Regions from separate parts of the Pseudarthrobacter sp. MM222 genome, predicted to be linked through region 2. Evidence: predicted binding sites of a transcription regulator. Region 2 holds the regulator's gene; the other holds the start of a gene.

Region 1 (8,570 bases), 890 kb from region 2:
TTTCTCGGCCGCCGCCCTCTGCAGCTGAACGGGCGTCGCCGGAGCCTTGCCCCTGCGCGTCAGCAGGTGCCGTGCCAGCTCCCCGCGGGTGTGCTTGGCGAAGTGGCTGACCACCTTGCGGACCCCGTTGACCTCGGTGAACACGTTGACCGCGACAGTCTGCGGCGCCGGGGGAGCCCACGCCGCCGCGTAGGTGCTGGAACGGCAGTCGACCAACAGCTCACCCTCCGCGGCGGCCAGCAGCGCCTCGTTCAGTTGCGGCTTCCAGAACGACGCGAGCCGTCCGACGTCGGGAAGCGCGGTGCCCATTGAGAGCCGGTACGCGGGTACGCGGTCCCCGAAGCGGATGGCGCCCCAGAGTGCGGAAACCACCAGGACCGACGCCTCCGCCTTCTTCCGCTGCACCGGAGTCAGGGAGTCATAGCCCAGCGCGTCGTAGAGCACCCCGGAATAGACCTGATGGGCCGGCGCCGCGGGTTCGGCGTGCAGCCGGGTGTTGCGTTCGACGTCGGCGCGCAGGGAGGCGCCGACGCCCAGGAGGGCGAGGGCGTCCTCGTGGGCGCTGACCGTGCCGAGGGCGTCGAGCACTTTTGCCCGGTAAGTGTTGAGTTCGGGGAAGCTCAGGGAGGCCCAGTCGACGGCGTCTCCACCCTTGGCGGGGGTCTTGCCTTCGGAGGGCGGCAGCAAAATCAGCACCGCCCAATCCTACCGGCGCCTGCTAGGCAGCCTTCACCGGGGAAGCCTGGGTGGAGGCGGCCTGCGCGGCCTGGGCGGCCTGGTTTTCGCGCGACAGGAAGGCGGACAGCTCGCCGATGGTACTCATCAACGGTGCCGGGAAGACCACTGTGGAGTTGTTGTCCACTGCGATTTCCACCAACGACTGGAGGTTGCGCAGCTGCAGCGCCAGGGGGTGTGCCATCATCGTGTCCGAAGCCTGGCCCAGCGCCGTAGCGGCGATGGACTCGCCTTCGGCGGCGATGATCTTGGCCCTTTTCTCCCGCTCGGCCTCCGCTTGCTTGGCCATCGCCCTCTTCATGCCGTCGGGAAGCTGGATGTCCTTGAGCTCGACGAGCGTCACTTCGACGCCCCACTCCAGCGTGAGGGCGTCCAGGATTTCGCGGATATCGCTGTTGATGCGCTGCGTCTCGGACAGTGTCTGGTCGAGGCTGTGACGGCCGACCACTTTCCGCAGCGTGGTCTGGGCGATCTGGTTGATCGCGGCGGACACGTTCTCGATCGCGACCACGGATTTCACCGCATCAACCACACGGTAGTAGGCCACCGCCGAGATGTCGACGCTCACGTTGTCCTGGGTGATGATGCCCTGCGACTGGATCGGCATGGTCACGATCCGAAGGCTGACGAGGTGAAGCCTGTCAATCACGGGGATGATGAAGCGCAGGCCCGGCATCCGCACGCCGACCACCCGGCCGAGCCGGAACAGCACGCCCTGTTCGTACTGCCGCACAATCCGGATCGACATCCTGGCCAGCACGAGCACCAGAACCACGATGACGATCAGCACAATGATGGCGGTGAGGTCCATCGGATCACTTCCCTTGCGCACCAAAACCGGAAAGCGGGCTGCCCCGGTCTTGCTTCCATTCTCCCACCGGAGCACCTGTTTGGCCCCGGTGATGGCCGCTCTCCGGGGACCGTAGAATGGACAGCGGATGGGTTGACCAGGCGGCCGCGCGTCACGCAAGTGGCTCGAGGAACGTCCGGGCTCCGCAGAGCAGGGTGGTGGGTAACGCCCACTCGGGGTAACCCGCAGGCCAGTGCCACAGAGAACAGACCGCCTGCGTGCCGTGGGTGCTTGCACACGCGGCGGGGCAGGTAAGGGTGAAACGGTGGTGTAAGAGACCACCAGCTTCCCGGGTGACCGGGAAGGCTAGGTAAACCCCACCCGGAGCAAGGCCAGACAGGGCACGTTTGAGGGCTGCTCGCCCGAGTGTCCGGGTAGGCCGCTGGAGGGCGTCGGCAACGGCGTCCGTAGATGGATGGTCGCTACTCCCGCGCTGGCAACGGCGCGGGAACACAGAACCCGGCGTATCGGTCAACCCATCCACCCCAACGACGTTCGGTGCCCGTGGAGTCATCCTTCTGCGATTGAATCGAGGTGGGAGGAGTGTTGGGGTAAAGTTATCGGCGCAGACTGTGGCGCAGCGTTCACGGCGCTCCTCACCACATTTGAGTTTAGCCCCCGTATGGAATCCAGCCGGATTGGACGGCCCGCACCGCACCAGCGAAGGTGAGGATGGCGGAGAACGCTGGTCACCAGTCGCCGGTAGAATCTAAAGACTACAACTAGCAAAAATGGGGAAAAGATATCGTGATACCTGGCCTTGAGGTGCGCCGCGAAACTGACCGACTTAATCGTGCAGGAACCCTCGCAGCGCGAGAAAAAGACGTAGCGAAAGCGCGAGAGCTTTTTGCCGAAGCGTTGGGCAAGGACATCTATGCATGCCAGGACGACTGGGATCTCCTGAATGAGTCGACCCGTGCATTCCGGGCGCGCGTGCAGCTAAGGAACCTGCTTCGTCTTCGCTTGGTTCCCATGACCCGTGCGGCCAAGGCTTTCAACGCAGAGTATGTGATGCCCGAGGATTGGAAGCCGAAGGTGTTCGTCTACTGGGGGCAGGGTTTCGAGAACGCCCCAGAGATTGTTAAATTCTGCCATGCGGAACTTCTTCGCCTTCACGATGCCGACGACATCGTGGTCCTCACCGACGAGAACTTATCCGACTGGGTGGAGCTGCCAGCAGACCTGCGGGAAATGCTGGGCGAGAATCGAACCGCGTTCTCGGATGTGCTGAGGTTCGAGCTGCTCGCCAAATATGGTGGTATCTGGATCGATGCCACGTGCCTTCCCACGGTACGCCTCGTGGATCACTTTGACGAGCTGGTCGGCCAGGCAGGCTTCTTCGCCTTTGAGACGAAGGAGAAAACCATTTCCAGCTGGTTCCTCGCGAGCCGTCCTGATAACTACCTAACCCATCTCGTCAGGGACTCAATGAGGCTTTACTGGCGAGTGTTTGACCGGCCCGTGACGTACTTCTATCTCCACTTTATTTTCCAACTTTTGCATACGATGGATAACCGATCGGACAGGATCTGGGCCAAAGTACCAAGACCGAAATACGATCCGCGGACTTTCGGCCGTGTTCTCAAACGTCGGGCAGATGAAGTCGACGCCGAAAAGATCGTGGGTGCCAGTATTGTGCATAAGTTGTCGTACAAGCGAGACCCCTCGGAAGTGGGGCCGGGTACAGTGTTCCACGAGCTAATCCATGGCTCATTTTTGAGGCGCTAGTCTGAGCAGTGGCTTGAATGATATCCCGGAGACGTCGAGGGGTCGTCGAGTCCTGGGTATGTTTCGACGGAGATGGGCAACCGCGCCTGTCCGACAGGCCCGGTGCGATGGCCGGCCGGTGCAACACCTCTCTGTTTACCTAAATATGCAGACGCTTGGCTGGCTATTTCGCAGCCGAGCGTCTGCACGGGCAGCCTTTGAAGCGGAGGTGCCACCACAAGGAGGTTAACTTCCCTTTTCGCATGCCTTAGGTACTTTCCTCCGGCGCCGTTGCGCTCATCGGCTCGCCTTGCTGTAGTCGGGGTACTTGAAGTTGGGGTAGTCCGGCTCCAGGACGGTCATGTTCCAGTACGCGGACTTCTTGACTGTGCTTGCGTCGGGCTTGTAGTACGGCTTGGACAGAGAGAGGTGCGGGCGCTCCCAGGCCGTGTGCATGCGGACGACCTTCGCCGGGGTCCCTACGGCTATGCAGTTGTTCGGGATTTCGCCCTTCACCAAGGAACCCGCGCCAATTACTGATCCATCCCCAACAGTCGCTCCGCCGAGGAGGACTGACCCGTTGGAGAGCCAAACATGGTTGCCAATCACCACAGGCTTTGATGGGTTAACCCGTTCACCGGACCTGACATCGAAGATGGCGTGCGCGTCATCGGTACGGACCTGGCAGCCGACGGCGAACATGCAGTCATTGCCAACTGTCAGCGTTTGCCCCTCAACACATGTCATGCTGACGCTTTGTGTAGCCGTCACGTCGTCTCCGATAATTACGGTGGAGTCTTGGCCGATGCGTATGTATGCCGCGAAATTCCCGTTCTTGTGACCTCCGATCCGGCCCACTCCGTTGTCGCAGTCGAAGCTGAAGTGCACCCTGCGCAAGTTTGCAGTCTCAGCGACTTCGAGGGTGTTGTTGGATCCCCTGAACTCAACCGTGACGTCACGGCCACCCGTGCCGGAGTAAATGATGGTGTTGCCTTTGTCGTCCCGGTAGGGTGCCAGCGCGGTGATAGTCATGCTTCCGATGATACCGACGGGTAGTGGCCCCTATCGCCACCACGTCGTGCTGTCCATGCGGCTGCTTTAGCAGTAAGCCAGAGCGATGGCGGACGTCCGGGGATCCAGCCTAGCGGCCCTCCCGGCGCCCATGTGAGTCATTTCACGCTTCGCCGGCTACTTGGCGGACCGAGCGCCGACCTAGAATAGATAGCGAACGTAGAAGTTCTGCCACCGGGTCTGCGTTCGCAGCCGGTGGTTTTTCTTTGCGGCACATGCGGGCGCCGGGGTGGACCGAATCCCCGGCGACGCCCAGGTTCCGGATAACGTCCGGCGGCCGACTTCCACATACGAGGACGTATGTGGCGGATTCTAGGAAGGTAGTTCTGTGAGCCAGACGTCAGATTCTTGTCTTGATACGTGGATGGGCCGTGAGGCGCTCGCCGAGGCCATGATCCCGGTGATCGGCCGGCTGTACCGCGAGAACAACGTGGTGACCTCCATCCACGGCCGCAGCCTCATTAACAAGTCCACCATGAACATCCTCAAGGCGCACCGTTTCGCCCGCCGGATGAGCAAGGAAGAGCTGCGCCTCGAAGAGACCGCCCCGCTGCTGGACGCGCTGACCAAGCTGGAACTCGGCGCGGCAGCCATCGACATCGCGCGCCTCACCGAGAAGTACCGTGCCGAGGGCGACGGCGTCAGCCTGGATGAGTTCCTCCGTGAGGAACTGGCCGACGTTGTCGGCAAGCGCGGCGGCGACGACCGCACCAGCACCGACGTCGTCCTCTACGGCTTCGGCCGCATCGGCCGGCTCCTGGCCCGCCTCCTGATCGAAAAGGCCGGTGGCGGCCACGGCCTGCGGCTGCGCGCCATCGTGGTCCGCCGCGGCTCGGACAATGACCTGGCCAAGCGTGCCAGCCTGCTGCGCCGCGACTCGGTCCATGGCTCCTTCGAAGGCACCATCAAGGTAGACCTCGAGAACGACACGATCACCGCCAACGGCGTGCAGATCCAGGTCATCTACTCGGACAATCCCGCCACGGTCGACTACTCGGCCTACGGCATCCGCGACGCCCTGGTGGTCGACAACACCGGCCGCTGGCGCGATGCGGAGGGCCTGTCCCAGCACCTGCAGAGCAAGGGCGTTTCCCGCGTGCTCCTCACGGCTCCGGGCAAGGGCGACTTGAAGAACATCGTCCACGGCATCAACCAGGCGACGATCGCTGACTCCGACAAGATCGTTTCCGCGGCTTCCTGCACCACCAACGCCATCACCCCGGTCCTGAAGGCGATCAATGACCGTTACGGTGTGGTGCACGGCCACGTCGAGACCGTCCACTCCTTCACCAACGACCAGAACCTGATCGACAACTTCCACAAGGGCGACCGCCGCGGGCGGTCCGCCGCGCTGAACATGGTCATCACCGAGACGGGTGCCGCAAAGGCCGTGGCGAAGGCCCTGCCCGAGCTCCTCGGCAAACTTACGGGCAGCTCCATCCGCGTCCCCACCCCGGACGTGTCCCTGGCCATCCTCAACCTCAGCCTGGAAAACGGCACCACCAAGGATGAGGTCAACGACTACCTGCGGGAGATGTCGCTGCACTCGGAGCTGCGCAAGCAGATCGACTACATCGATTCCCCCGAAGTTGTCTCCACTGACTTCGTCGGCTCCCGCCGCGCGGGCATCGTCGACGGCCTGGCCACGATCTCGAACGACAAGAACCTCGTCCTCTACGTCTGGTACGACAACGAGTTCGGCTACAGCTGCCAGGTAGTCCGCGTCATGGAGGAAATGGCCGGCGTGAACCCGCCGTCGTTCCCCGCCAAGGATGCGGCCTCGATCCTGGCGGCCGCGGGTCTGCCGGCCGAGGTCTGACACCACGGCACGCCCCTGACCGGGACGTTTTGTTCCTTTCCCGGCCGATCCTCTGGAATCGGCCGGGAAAGGCCCCCACAATGGAGCCATGGAACAGAACTCGGCTGTGGACCACGAAACCACCCTTGAACGTGCCCTGGACATCGCCCGCCGGAACGCCAAGGAAGCAAAGCGGCTCTTCGACGATGCCCTTGCCAAACGGGACGCCGGCGAGATCGACGACGCAAGGGTCAAGCAGCTCGAGGAGCTGATGATCATTGCCAACGAAGACCTGCTGCGGGTGACCAAGGAGCAGTAGACCCGCGGAACGTACGGCTCCTGCGGGGCGGCCACTCGGCCTCCACACTGTGGACAACGCAGGAAGCATCTTCTCCCTGCCCTAGGCTTCTGGCATGCAGCAGGAAAGCCCCGCTTTGAACCGCAGCGGCCGGGTCCGGTCGTGACGCTCACGTGGGCGGAGTTCCGCCGGGCGCGTCGCCGTTCCCGTCTGGCGTGGGCGATCCTGGCCACCGGGGTGTCCGTTGTCATTGGAGGACTGGCCTGGTTTTTCGCGGTCGGCCAGTTCGCTGCCGTGGGGCCGCCGGCCAACGGGCCCCGCGAGGCGCCGGTACTCGCCCAAGGCTGGATGAAAGCCGTGCCCTCCGTCCGCGCTGTCCCGCCCGGAGCTGCGGCTGCCTTGCTGGACACGCTGACGGTCAAGGGACGGGCCGCGATGGGCAATTATGACCGGGCGGCATTCGGCCAGGCGTGGCTGGACGTGGACCGGAACGGCTGCGATACCCGCAACGACATCCTCCGCCGGGACCTCGCGGACGTTGCCTTCACCGAAGCCTCAAGCTGCCGGGTGGCCGGAGGATCCTTCGAGGAACCCTATACCGGGCGGAAGATCTCCTTCCGCCGGGGCGCCGACAGCAGCAAAGCCGTGCAGATCGACCACGTCGTGGCACTCGGGGATGCCTGGCAGAAAGGGGCGCAACAGCTAACCGCGGAACAGCGCCAACACCTGGCAAACGATCCGCTGAACCTCATCGCCGTTGACGGGCCGGCGAACCAGGACAAGAGCGCGTCCGACGCCGCCACCTGGCTCCCGCCGAACAAAAACTTCCGCTGCCACTATGTCGCCCGGCAGATCTCGGTCAAGGCCGCCTACCGGCTTTGGGTCACGCCGGCGGAGAAGGACGCGATGAAACGCGTCCTGGGATCCTGCCCGCAACAGCAGACGATTGTCCCGCACCGGGTCCAGGCCGTCCGCTGAGGACCCGGAGGGACGGGGATGAGGGGTTGACGGTACCCGGTTGACGTGCTCCGTAGACTGCAGCAATGGACATTGTGCGATACGTGACGCCGTTGCTTGGCAAGTCGCAAGGAGAAAACCGCTTCCGGCTCATGCCAACGGACGACTACAAGGACTCGGCGGCCACCGCCACAGTGAAGGTGACCGCGGCGCACTTCGCGAGCGTCGCGTACACCTGGTCAGACGGAGAGAGCCCGCAGGAAGGTCTGTTGCTGCTGGCCGGCGGCTCGTCCGATGCGGAGCCGGCCACCGCGGTGTGGCTGGACTCGTGGCACACGGGCCGGGCGCTGATGCAGTTCTCCGGGACCGTGGGCGCGGACGGCGTCCTCCGGCTCAACGGCTCCTACGCGGCGCCGAGCGGACCGGACTGGGGCTGGCAGATCCACATCCACCCGGGTGAAGGCCGGGGCGGTCGCATCACCATGCACAACGTCGTCCCGGGTGAGGACCCCTACCAGGTGGTGGAGCTGGTACTCGAACGGTAGGGTACCGGCATGGACATCATCCTGGTACCCGGATTCTGGTTGGATGCCTCCTCGTGGGAGGAGGTCACCCCGCCGCTCGTTGCGGCCGGGCATGCGGTCCACCCGCTCACCCTGCCGGGCCTGGAGTCAGTCGATGCGCCGCGCGCCGGCATCGGACTGCGCACGCACATCGACGCAGTCGTAGCGAAGATCGATTCCTTCGACGCTCCGGTGGTCCTCGTCGGTCATTCGGGCGGGGGAGCGATTATCCATGGCGCCGTCGACGCCCGTCCGGACCGGGTGGCCCGGGCAATCTACGTGGACAGCGGCCCGCTCGGGGACGGCGGCGTGATCAACGATGAACTTCCCGACGACGGCGACGACGTTCCGCTGCCGCCTTGGGACCTTTTCGACGACGAGGACCTCGTGGACCTGAGTGCGGAACTGCGGGCCATGTTCCGGGCCCGCGCGATCCCGCAGCCAAAAGGAGTGGCCCAGGACCAGCAGCATCTGACGGACGAGCGCCGCTTCCAGGTCCCTGCCACCGTGATCGCCTGTGAGTTTCCGTCCTCGATGCTGACCGAGATGATTGAGGCCGGCCACCCGTATGTGGCCGAACTCGGGCGGATG
Region 2 (8,570 bases):
AGGCCGTGAATGGGCCCGGCTCGCCCTCACGATTCTGGCCGGCGTATCCCTGCTCCTGACCATCATCAGCGCCAGCGCCACGGACGGACGAAGCGGCAGCAGTTGGCCGGGCTTCATCATCAGCCTGGCGGCGACCGTGCTGATGTGGCTGCCTAATTCGCAGGCCTGGTTCGCGTCACTGCGCGGCCGTGTCTGACCGCCGGTGCGGCCGGAGGACCCGGCCGCACCGCTGAAAAACCGCTTCGCGGCGCCGAAAATGGTGCCCTGCCGGCATCCGGGTTCCGTCTGGGAATCCGTGGCCGAGAATACCTCTCGGGAATGATCCGCGCAGCGCTTGGTCCGCTGTACGGTTGAACTAAAACCATGCTGGGGGCAGGGCAGGATTACTGGTCCCGGTAGCCGATCCAGATCGACTTACAAAGGACCGACCATGAGTATTCCTCCAGTCCCGCCGTCAAACCCGGACGGTCCCATTCCGGGCGATCAGCCCGCGCCCCAATACGGTCAAAACGCACCCCAATACGGCCAGAACGCACCCCAGTACGGCCAAAACGCCCCGCAGTACGGCCAAAACGCGCCGCAGTACGGTCAAAACGCACCCCAGTACGGCCAAAACGCGCCGCAATACGGCCAATCACCCTATGCCCAGTACCCGGCAGGCCAGCAGCAATCGGGCGACGGTGTGCCGAAGCTCGTCAACATTGCCTTCTGGCTGATTGTCGGCTCCGGAGTGGTTTGGCTGCTCTCGCTCCTGCTGTCCATCGGCACCCTGGACACCCCCGCCGTGCGGGACATGTTCCAGGAGCAGATGGCGGCAAGCGGCGCGGACGTCAACTTCAATGAGATCAAGCCCTTCCTGGTCGGGACCATCGTCGTGTTCGCCCTGATCAGCGCGGCCCTTTACGCCCTCGTGGCGCTGAACGTCCGCAAGGGTAAGAACTGGGCACGGATTCTGGGCACGGTCTTCGCCGCGCTCTCGGTCTTCAGCCTGTTCCCGCTGAGCATCGGCACCCTTGCGGTGCTGGCCGGTATCGCGGGCATCGTCATGCTTTACCTGCCTGCGACCTCCCCGTACTTCCGCAAGCAGCAGCCTTTCGCCAATCCCTACGGACAGCCGGGCGGCCCGTTCCAGAAGTAGACCGCCACCTCCGGCGCACTGGGCGCAGGAACCGGAACGTCAGACCCTAGTCTGCGTCCTCCGGATCCTGCGCCCTTTGTGCGTGATAGGCAAGGATCTGGAGCTCGGTCGCCATGTCCACCTTGCGTAGGTTAACGCCCGGCGGGACCTGCAGCATCACCGGGGCAAAGCTGAGGATGCTGCGCACACCGGCGGCAACAACGCGGTCGCACACGCTCTGCGCTACCGCGGCGGGGAGTGCCAGCACCACCATGTTCGTGCCCGTCCGCAACAGGACCGACTCGAGGTCCGCCGCGTCGCTGACCCGCAGCCAGCCCACTTCGCTGCCGACCACCATCTGGTCGGCATCAAAGATCGCGACGATCTCAAATCCACGGGACTCAAAGCCGCCGTACCGGGCCAGGGCCTTGCCCAGGTTGCCGGCGCCGACAATCGCAACCCTCCAGTCGTGCGTCAGCCCCAGCGCGGCGGCAATATTCCGGTTGAGGTATTGAACCTCGTAGCCCACCCCGCGCGTCCCGTAGGAGCCCACGTAGGACAGGTCTTTGCGCAGCGTAGACGAGCTGACGCCGGAGGCCTCGGCGAGGGACTCCGAGGAAACCCGGTCCACCCCCTCCGCCAGCAGGGTGGTGAGGGCGCGCAGATAAATTGTCAGCCGGGCCACGGCCGCGGGCGGAATCTGCTTAGAGGCAGTCCCGGCTCCCCCGGGCAAAGCCTCGGGAGATGAATCCAGCGAAGTCACTATCTGCTCCATTGCGTCGCGTTGTGCTTCCCACTCTAGAGCCCACGCAGTTCAGCCAACAAAGCAATGGCGCTCAGGACTGCGTGTCCAGCGCCCTTCGCAGGGTGCGGGCAAGCCGGACTTCGTCGATCTTCCAGAAATCCCGCTGAATGCCGTCGACGAGCACCACGGGAATCTCCTCGGCGAAGCGCTCCCGCAGCGCCGCGTCCTGATCGACCGACTGCTCGGTCCAGCCGATGCCGAGGGCGGCGGTGACACGCCCGACGGCGGCGCGCGCCTCGGCACAGAGGTGGCAGTCGGCTTTGGTGACCAGAACGACATCGGGGAGGCGCGCGGGCTTGGACATGGTTCCACCGTAGCCCGGCCGGCCATCCGGCGTCGACGCCCGGCCGTCGCGCTCCGGTCCGGTGCGAAAGGCCCCGCCCCGGCAGGAACTAGACTCGATGCATGCCCGAGGAGAAGTACGTCGCTGTGGCCACGAACCCTGTTGCATCGTCGCAGCACGGCGAAGCGGCCTTCTTCGACGTTGACAACACCCTCATGAAGGGCGCCAGCCTGTTCCACGTGGCCCGCAAAATGCATCAGCGCGGGGCGTTCACCATCCCGCAGGCGGCCGGCTTTGCGTGGAAGCAGCTCATGTTCGTGCTGCGCGGCGAAAACATGGACGACGTGCACGCCGTGCGCGACTCTGCCTTGACCCTGGCCTCCGGCTTCACGGTCGAAGATGTGGAGGCGCTCGGCGAAGAGGTCTACGACGAGATGATCGAATCCCGCATCTGGCCGGGTGCCAAGGCCCTGGCCGAGCAGCACCTCAGGGTGGGGCGCCGGGTCTGGCTGGTGACCGCCACGCCGATCGAGGTCGCCACGGTGATCGCCAGCCGGCTGGGACTCACGGGAGCCCTCGGGACCGTCGGCGAGATCCTGGACGGTTCGTACACGGGGCGGCTGGTGGGCGACATCCTGCACGGCCCGGCGAAGGCCGTGGCAGTCCGGGAGATAGCGCGGGTCGAAGGCCTGGACCTCAACCGGTGCTGGGCCTACAGCGATTCGCACAACGACATTCCGCTGCTGAGCATGGTGGGGCACCCCGTAGCGATCAACCCCGACGCCCGGCTCCGACGCCACGCCCGGGAAAACAACTGGCCTGTGTACGACTTCCGCGCCGGGCGGCGAGCCGCCACCCTGGGCCTCAAGGCTGCAACGCTCGGCGGTGCCATCTATGGCCTATGGCGGGGATTCTCCCGCTTCCGGGGCCCCACCCGGTGACCTGGGGCTGACCGGCTGCTTCCCCCGCGGCAGACGAAAAAAGATGCCCGCCGCCTGAAAGGCAACGGGCATCTCTTCCGCAGTTCGAAGTATTGCTACTTCTTATTGCGGCGCTGGTGGCGCGTCTTGCGAAGCAGCTTGCGGTGCTTCTTCTTGGCCATACGCTTGCGACGCTTCTTAATAACTGAACCCACGAAAGTTCCTTACCGGCTAGATGTAGTACCTGCCTGTTGGTAAGGGTCCGCGGGCTAAGCAGCAGACTGTACAACGGACAGGTTCTTACAATGACGTAAAACGTTCCTTAACAGGGTACCGCCTATCCGGGGCACACCATGACCGACGCCGCGGCACGGGGCCCGCGGTCGGGGTCCTCAGACCTACAGGTTTCAGGCAGTCCCGGTGTGACCGTCGACGACGGCACCCTTGAGATACTGTTCGACGGCGCTTTCGGGCACCCGGTACGAGCGGCCGAATCGGACGGCGGGCATCTCGCCGGAGTGCACGAGACGGTACACCGTCATTTTGGACACGCGCATGACCTCCGCGACTTCCGCCACGGTCAGGAATCGTGCATTGGAGAAATTGGCCTCCGGTGACATTTCTTTTATCCCTTTATTCAACAAGCGGCAGCCCCATCTAGATGACATGGCGGTGTGCCGATGCTGAGCTATCCAACAACCATGTGATAGATACTCTAGGTGCTCATGGTGCCCCTGTGAAAGAGTTCCGCAGTAATCCCGCCGGAGTTTCCGCAGGAATTGCGGAAACTCCGGCCTCACCGCGGAATCCGCGCCTAACTCCGGGTGCGGCGGGTCCGGGCCGACGCGGCCAGCTGCGCCAGCACCGACGCCGTCACTTCCCAGTCCATGCACGCGTCGGTGACGCTCTGGCCGTAGAGCAGGTCGTCCCGTCCCGCTGCGTGCGCCGCAACGTCCAGGTTCTGCGCCCCGCCGACCAGGAAGCTCTCAAGCATGACGCCCGCAATGGCGCCCGCCGACGCTCCCCCGGTTTCCAGCTGGGAACCGATTTCAAGGGAAACCTCGGCCTGGCGGTGGTGGCTTTTGCCGCTGTTGGCGTGGCTCGCATCCACGATCAGACGCGGATTCAGCTGCCGCGCGGCCAAGGCGGCGGAGGCAGCCTCGACGTCTGCAGCTGAGTAGTTCGGTCCCTTGCGCCCGCCGCGGAGAATGACGTGCGCATCCGGATTGCCGGCCGTCGCCACAAGCGCCGCCCGGCCCTCGTCGTCGATCCCGAGGAAAGCCTGGGCCGCGCCGGCGGCGCTGCACGCGTCCAGCGCGACCTGGAGGTCGCCGTCGGTCCCGTTCTTGAAGCCGACCGGCATGGAAAGCCCTGACGCAAGCTGCCGGTGGATCTGGCTTTCGGTGGTCCGCGCCCCGATGGCTCCCCAGGAGACGAGGTCCGCCATGTACTGGGGGCTGATCGGTTCAAGGAATTCGGTGGCCGTGGGCAGCCCGAGCGCGGTGACCTGCTGGAGGAACCGGCGGGCGGCCTGGAGCCCGGCGGCAATGTCGTGGCTGCCGTCGAGTCGGGGATCGTTGATCAGGCCCTTCCAGCCGACGGTGGTCCTCGGCTTCTCGAAGTAAGTGCGCATCACAATCAGCAGGTCTTCGCGGTGCTTCTCGGCCTGGCTGACCAGCCGGCGGGCGTACTCCAGCCCTGCCTTGGGGTCATGGATCGAGCAAGGACCGACAATCACCAGAAGCCGGTCATCGACGCCGTCCAGGATGGCGCGGACCTCGTCCCGGCCGCGTCCGACGACCTCGGCGGCCTGGGTGTCGAGCGGCAGCTCGGCCATCACGGCCTGCGGCGTGGGCAGCGGAGTGAACTCGCTGACACGGAGGTTGGACGTGGACTGCTGTGATTCGGGGGCTGCGTCGATGCTCATGTTCGGTCCTGTTCCGGGATGCGGAGCGGGCCCTGATCAGAACCCGCCGAGAAATGGCGAAGGGCAGAGAATGATCTCTGCCCTGTTGGCTCTGAAGGAAAGTTGGATGCGTGTCAGTTAGACGCGGGCCCCTCCAGAGCCAACGAAAAATACGCATACCAACGGTTTGTCATAGCCCCGACCATAGCCCCGGGAACGTCCCTGCGGCAAACCTGGCTGCGTAACATTGCACTGCGGCCGCCCGTTTGGTTTCCCGGAACTAGTTCCCGGCGCCCAGCCCGGCCGCCGCGTAATAGCCTTCGATGTGGTCCGCCACCAGCTGCGCTGCACGGCCGCCGTCGTGGTTGGCGATGGCCGCCAGGATGCCCCGGTGCTCCGCCCGGAGCCGCGCCGCCATGGCGTTCCAGTCCGGCACGTTCCCGGTGAGCCGGCCGGCGTAGTCCTGGATGGCTTCGCGCAGGGAACCCATCATGGCGCTGACCACGGCGTTGCCCGCCGCGTCCGCCAGCGCCAGGTGGAAACGCACGTCCAGGGCAAGGAACTCGTCGGTTCCGTTGCAGCCGTCCATCGCCTCCAGCAGCCGGGCGGCCTCGGCGAGCGCCGGAGACCCGGGCCGGGCCCGCGACGCCGCCCAGGACTCCAACAGCACCCGCGTCTCCACGATGTCCTGCACGGGCAGGTGCGAGGTGGCCACATGCAGGCGGAGGGCCGAACCCAGGGCTGCGGTGGGGTCGGCGATCACGACCGTGCCGGCGTCCGGGCCGGAACCCACGCCGGCGCGGAGCACACCCATGGCCTCAAGGACCCGGATGGCCTCGCGGACGGAGGTACGGGACACCCGGAGCTGCTCGGCGAGCGACCGCTCGGCCGGGAGCCGGCCCCCCACGGCCAGCTCCCCATTGGAGAGCTGCCCCTCGATCCACTTCAGGACAAGCTGGTGCGTTCGCATGGGCCCATCGTACTTGATGTGGTTGGACCACACGCCTAGACTGTGGTTGGACCACACCCCGGTGAAGCTTTGCCGGGCACCAGAGCACCGCGCACCACCAAACCTGCCCGGAGGCAACCATGACGCACACCCTCGAGCCCGGCAACCCCGAGGCGCCCACCACCCCGCCGGACGCCTCGCCGAACGGCCGGCCCCCTGTTGCGGCCGGGCTGGTTCCGGCCGCCCTGAAGCGCCGCGTGCCGAAGTACGCGGACCTTGCTCCGCTGATGCAGTTCAAAAGGCCGGAGTTCAGCCGGGCCGCCAGGCTCCGTCGCGCCAGCACCATCTGGGACCTCCGCGACATGGCCAAGCGGCGCACGCCCCAGGCTCCCTTCGACTACACCGACGGCGCTGCAGAAGCGGAGATCACGCTGCGCCGGGCCCGCCAGGCGTTCCTGGACATCGAGTTCCGGCCCGGCATCCTGAGGGATGTCTCCAAGGTGGACCTTGGCACGGAGATCCTGGGAAAGCCGTCCCGGCTGCCGGTAGGAATCGCACCCACCGGATTCACCCGGATGATGCAGTCGGAGGGAGAGTATGCAGGCTCCCGTGCCGCCGCGGAAGCGGGCATCCCCTACACCCTGTCGACCATGGGGACCGCGTCCATCGAGGACGTGGCCGCGGCGGCCCCGGACGGCCGAAACTGGTTCCAGCTCTACCTGTGGACGGACCGGGACCGCTCGCTGGAACTGATCGAGCGGGCCGCCAAGGCCGGCAACGATACCCTCATGGTCACGGTGGACACCGCCGTCGCCGGCGCCCGGCTCCGCGATGTGCGCAACGGCATGACCATCCCGCCGGCGCTGACGCTCAAGACCGTACTGGACGCGTCCTACCGCCCGGCCTGGTGGTTCAATTTCCTCACCCATGAGCCGCTGACCTTCGCCTCCCTCTCGGGCTATACGGGAACGGTGGCGGACCTCATCAACTCCATGTTCGACCCGACCCTGACCTTCGACGACCTTGACTGGCTGCGCGAGACCTGGAAAGGCAAGCTCGTGGTCAAGGGCATCCAGACCGTGGAGGACGCACGCCGGGTGGTGGACCACGGCGCGGACGGCATCATCCTTTCCAACCACGGCGGCCGCCAGCTGGACCGCGCACCGATCCCCTTCCACCTGCTGCCGGACGTGACAGCAGCGCTGGATGCGGATCACAGTGATGCCGCAGTCATCCTGGACACCGGCATCATGAGCGGCGCGGACATCATCGCTGCGCTGGCTCTCGGCGCGGACTTCACGCTGATCGGCCGCGCCTACCTCTACGGGCTGATGGCCGGCGGGCAGGCCGGGGTAGCCCGCGCCCTCCAGATCCTGGAAAAGGACATGGTCCGCACCATGGCACTGCTGGGCGTCAGCCGGCTCTCCGAGCTGACCCCGGACCACGTGCGGCTGCTTCCGAGGTAGCCCGGGCGGCTTACTTCCTCCGGCCGAATTTCGGCAGGTTGGCGAGCAGGTCGGCGGCCTTCGTGGCGGCGCGGCCGACTGTGCGTCCGATCTGTTGCGGCATCTTGTCCTCGCCGGCGGAACCGACGGGGATAACGACGGCGGGGCTCAGCGGGCTGCCCGCGGCGCGCCCCGCCAGGGCGGCGGCGGGTTGCGGCGCGGTGGGTGAAGCGGGCTGCGGCGCGGCCGGGGCGGCTGCGGCTGCGAGTCCGTCCGGAGCGGTCTGGAGCAGCTTGTCGGGGACGCGGTCCGCGGATGACTCGGAAACCACCACCGGCCTGCCGACGTCGAACGTTGCCAGCCAGCTGGCGATGCCCGCGAGGGGTTTCGGGTTCAACGCGTAGTAGCGTTTCTGGCCCTGGGCGCGCATGCTGACGAGGTCCGCTTCTCGGAGGACTTTGAGATGCTTGGAAATGGTGGGCTGGCTTGCCTCAAGCTCCTGGACCAGCTCCCCCACCGCCTTATCCCCCTTGCGGAGGGCCACCAGAATGTCACGCCGGGTTGCCTCAGCAATGACGGCAAATACGTCGTCTGTCACCATGCCCTCCACACTAGCGACATATACGCCGGATGGCATCAACTATTTCAAGCTGGCGGGCAACGGGGACCCGCGGTCGCGTCAGTCGAACCAGGGGTCCAGTCCGTAGAGCGGAAATACTTCCTTGCGGGTGGCCATCACGGTGCGGTCCACGTCGTCATTGGGGTCGAAGCCGACCTCCCAGGAACGCCACCACAGGTCGACGTCGTCCCCCATGAACTGAGGCGGTTCCACACCGTAGCGGGCCCCGTAGGTCTCCTGCACATAGCGGCGCCAGTCCTCCGGGACCGGGGTACGGAGCGGGACGGGACGCCCCGCCGCGATCGCGATCAGGTGGCTCCAGGAGCGGGGCACGACGGTGACGACGTTGTAGCCGCCGCCGCCCGTGGAGATCCAGCGGTTGTCGCAGTACCGGGCCGCAAGGTTGCCGATCGCCGTGGTGACCTCGCGCTGGCCGTCCACGCTGATGTTCAGGTGCGTCAGCGGATCCAGCCGGTGCGAGTCACAGCCGTGCTGGCTGACAATCACTTCCGGCGCGAAGGCTCCG

Evidence for each region. Region 2 encodes Rex, which represses fermentation and respiration genes when NADH is low (regulators of the CRP and FNR family bind a similar motif). Its sites were predicted from a motif close to CTTGTGAANNNNTTCACAAG; they were not measured.
Region 1: a site for Rex is predicted at 4,454-4,473, ahead of OM977_RS12080 (glyceraldehyde-3-phosphate dehydrogenase). Genes of this name have one in related genera too.

What each region holds. Positions count from the first base shown of each region.
Region 1 is NZ_OX352321.1:2,646,849-2,655,418, reverse strand. Features, by position in the region: gene OM977_RS12105 (YaaA family protein) at 1-696, opposite strand, end outside; gene OM977_RS12100 (slipin family protein) at 719-1,546, opposite strand; RNA gene rnpB (RNase P RNA component class A) at 1,675-2,068, shown strand; gene OM977_RS12090 (capsular polysaccharide synthesis protein) at 2,333-3,313, shown strand; gene OM977_RS12085 (acyltransferase) at 3,590-4,324, opposite strand; gene OM977_RS12080 (glyceraldehyde-3-phosphate dehydrogenase) at 4,728-6,182, shown strand; gene OM977_RS12075 (hypothetical protein) at 6,271-6,480, shown strand; gene OM977_RS12070 (HNH endonuclease family protein) at 6,622-7,437, shown strand; gene OM977_RS12065 (DUF1579 family protein) at 7,503-7,961, shown strand; gene OM977_RS12060 (alpha/beta fold hydrolase) at 7,971-8,570, shown strand, end outside.
Region 2 is NZ_OX352321.1:3,534,706-3,543,275, forward strand. Features, by position in the region: gene OM977_RS16165 (hypothetical protein) at 1-196, shown strand, start outside; gene OM977_RS16170 (hypothetical protein) at 431-1,138, shown strand; gene OM977_RS16175 (redox-sensing transcriptional repressor Rex) at 1,185-1,880, opposite strand; gene OM977_RS16180 (glutaredoxin family protein) at 1,954-2,226, opposite strand; gene OM977_RS16185 (HAD family hydrolase) at 2,328-3,146, shown strand; gene OM977_RS16190 (30S ribosomal protein bS22) at 3,242-3,340, opposite strand; gene OM977_RS16195 (helix-turn-helix domain-containing protein) at 3,533-3,745, opposite strand; gene OM977_RS16200 (3-deoxy-7-phosphoheptulonate synthase) at 3,940-5,052, opposite strand; gene OM977_RS16205 (FadR/GntR family transcriptional regulator) at 5,312-6,001, opposite strand; gene OM977_RS16210 (alpha-hydroxy acid oxidase) at 6,121-7,446, shown strand; gene OM977_RS16215 (ArsR/SmtB family transcription factor) at 7,457-8,026, opposite strand; gene OM977_RS16220 (acetoin utilization protein AcuC) at 8,105-8,570, opposite strand, start outside.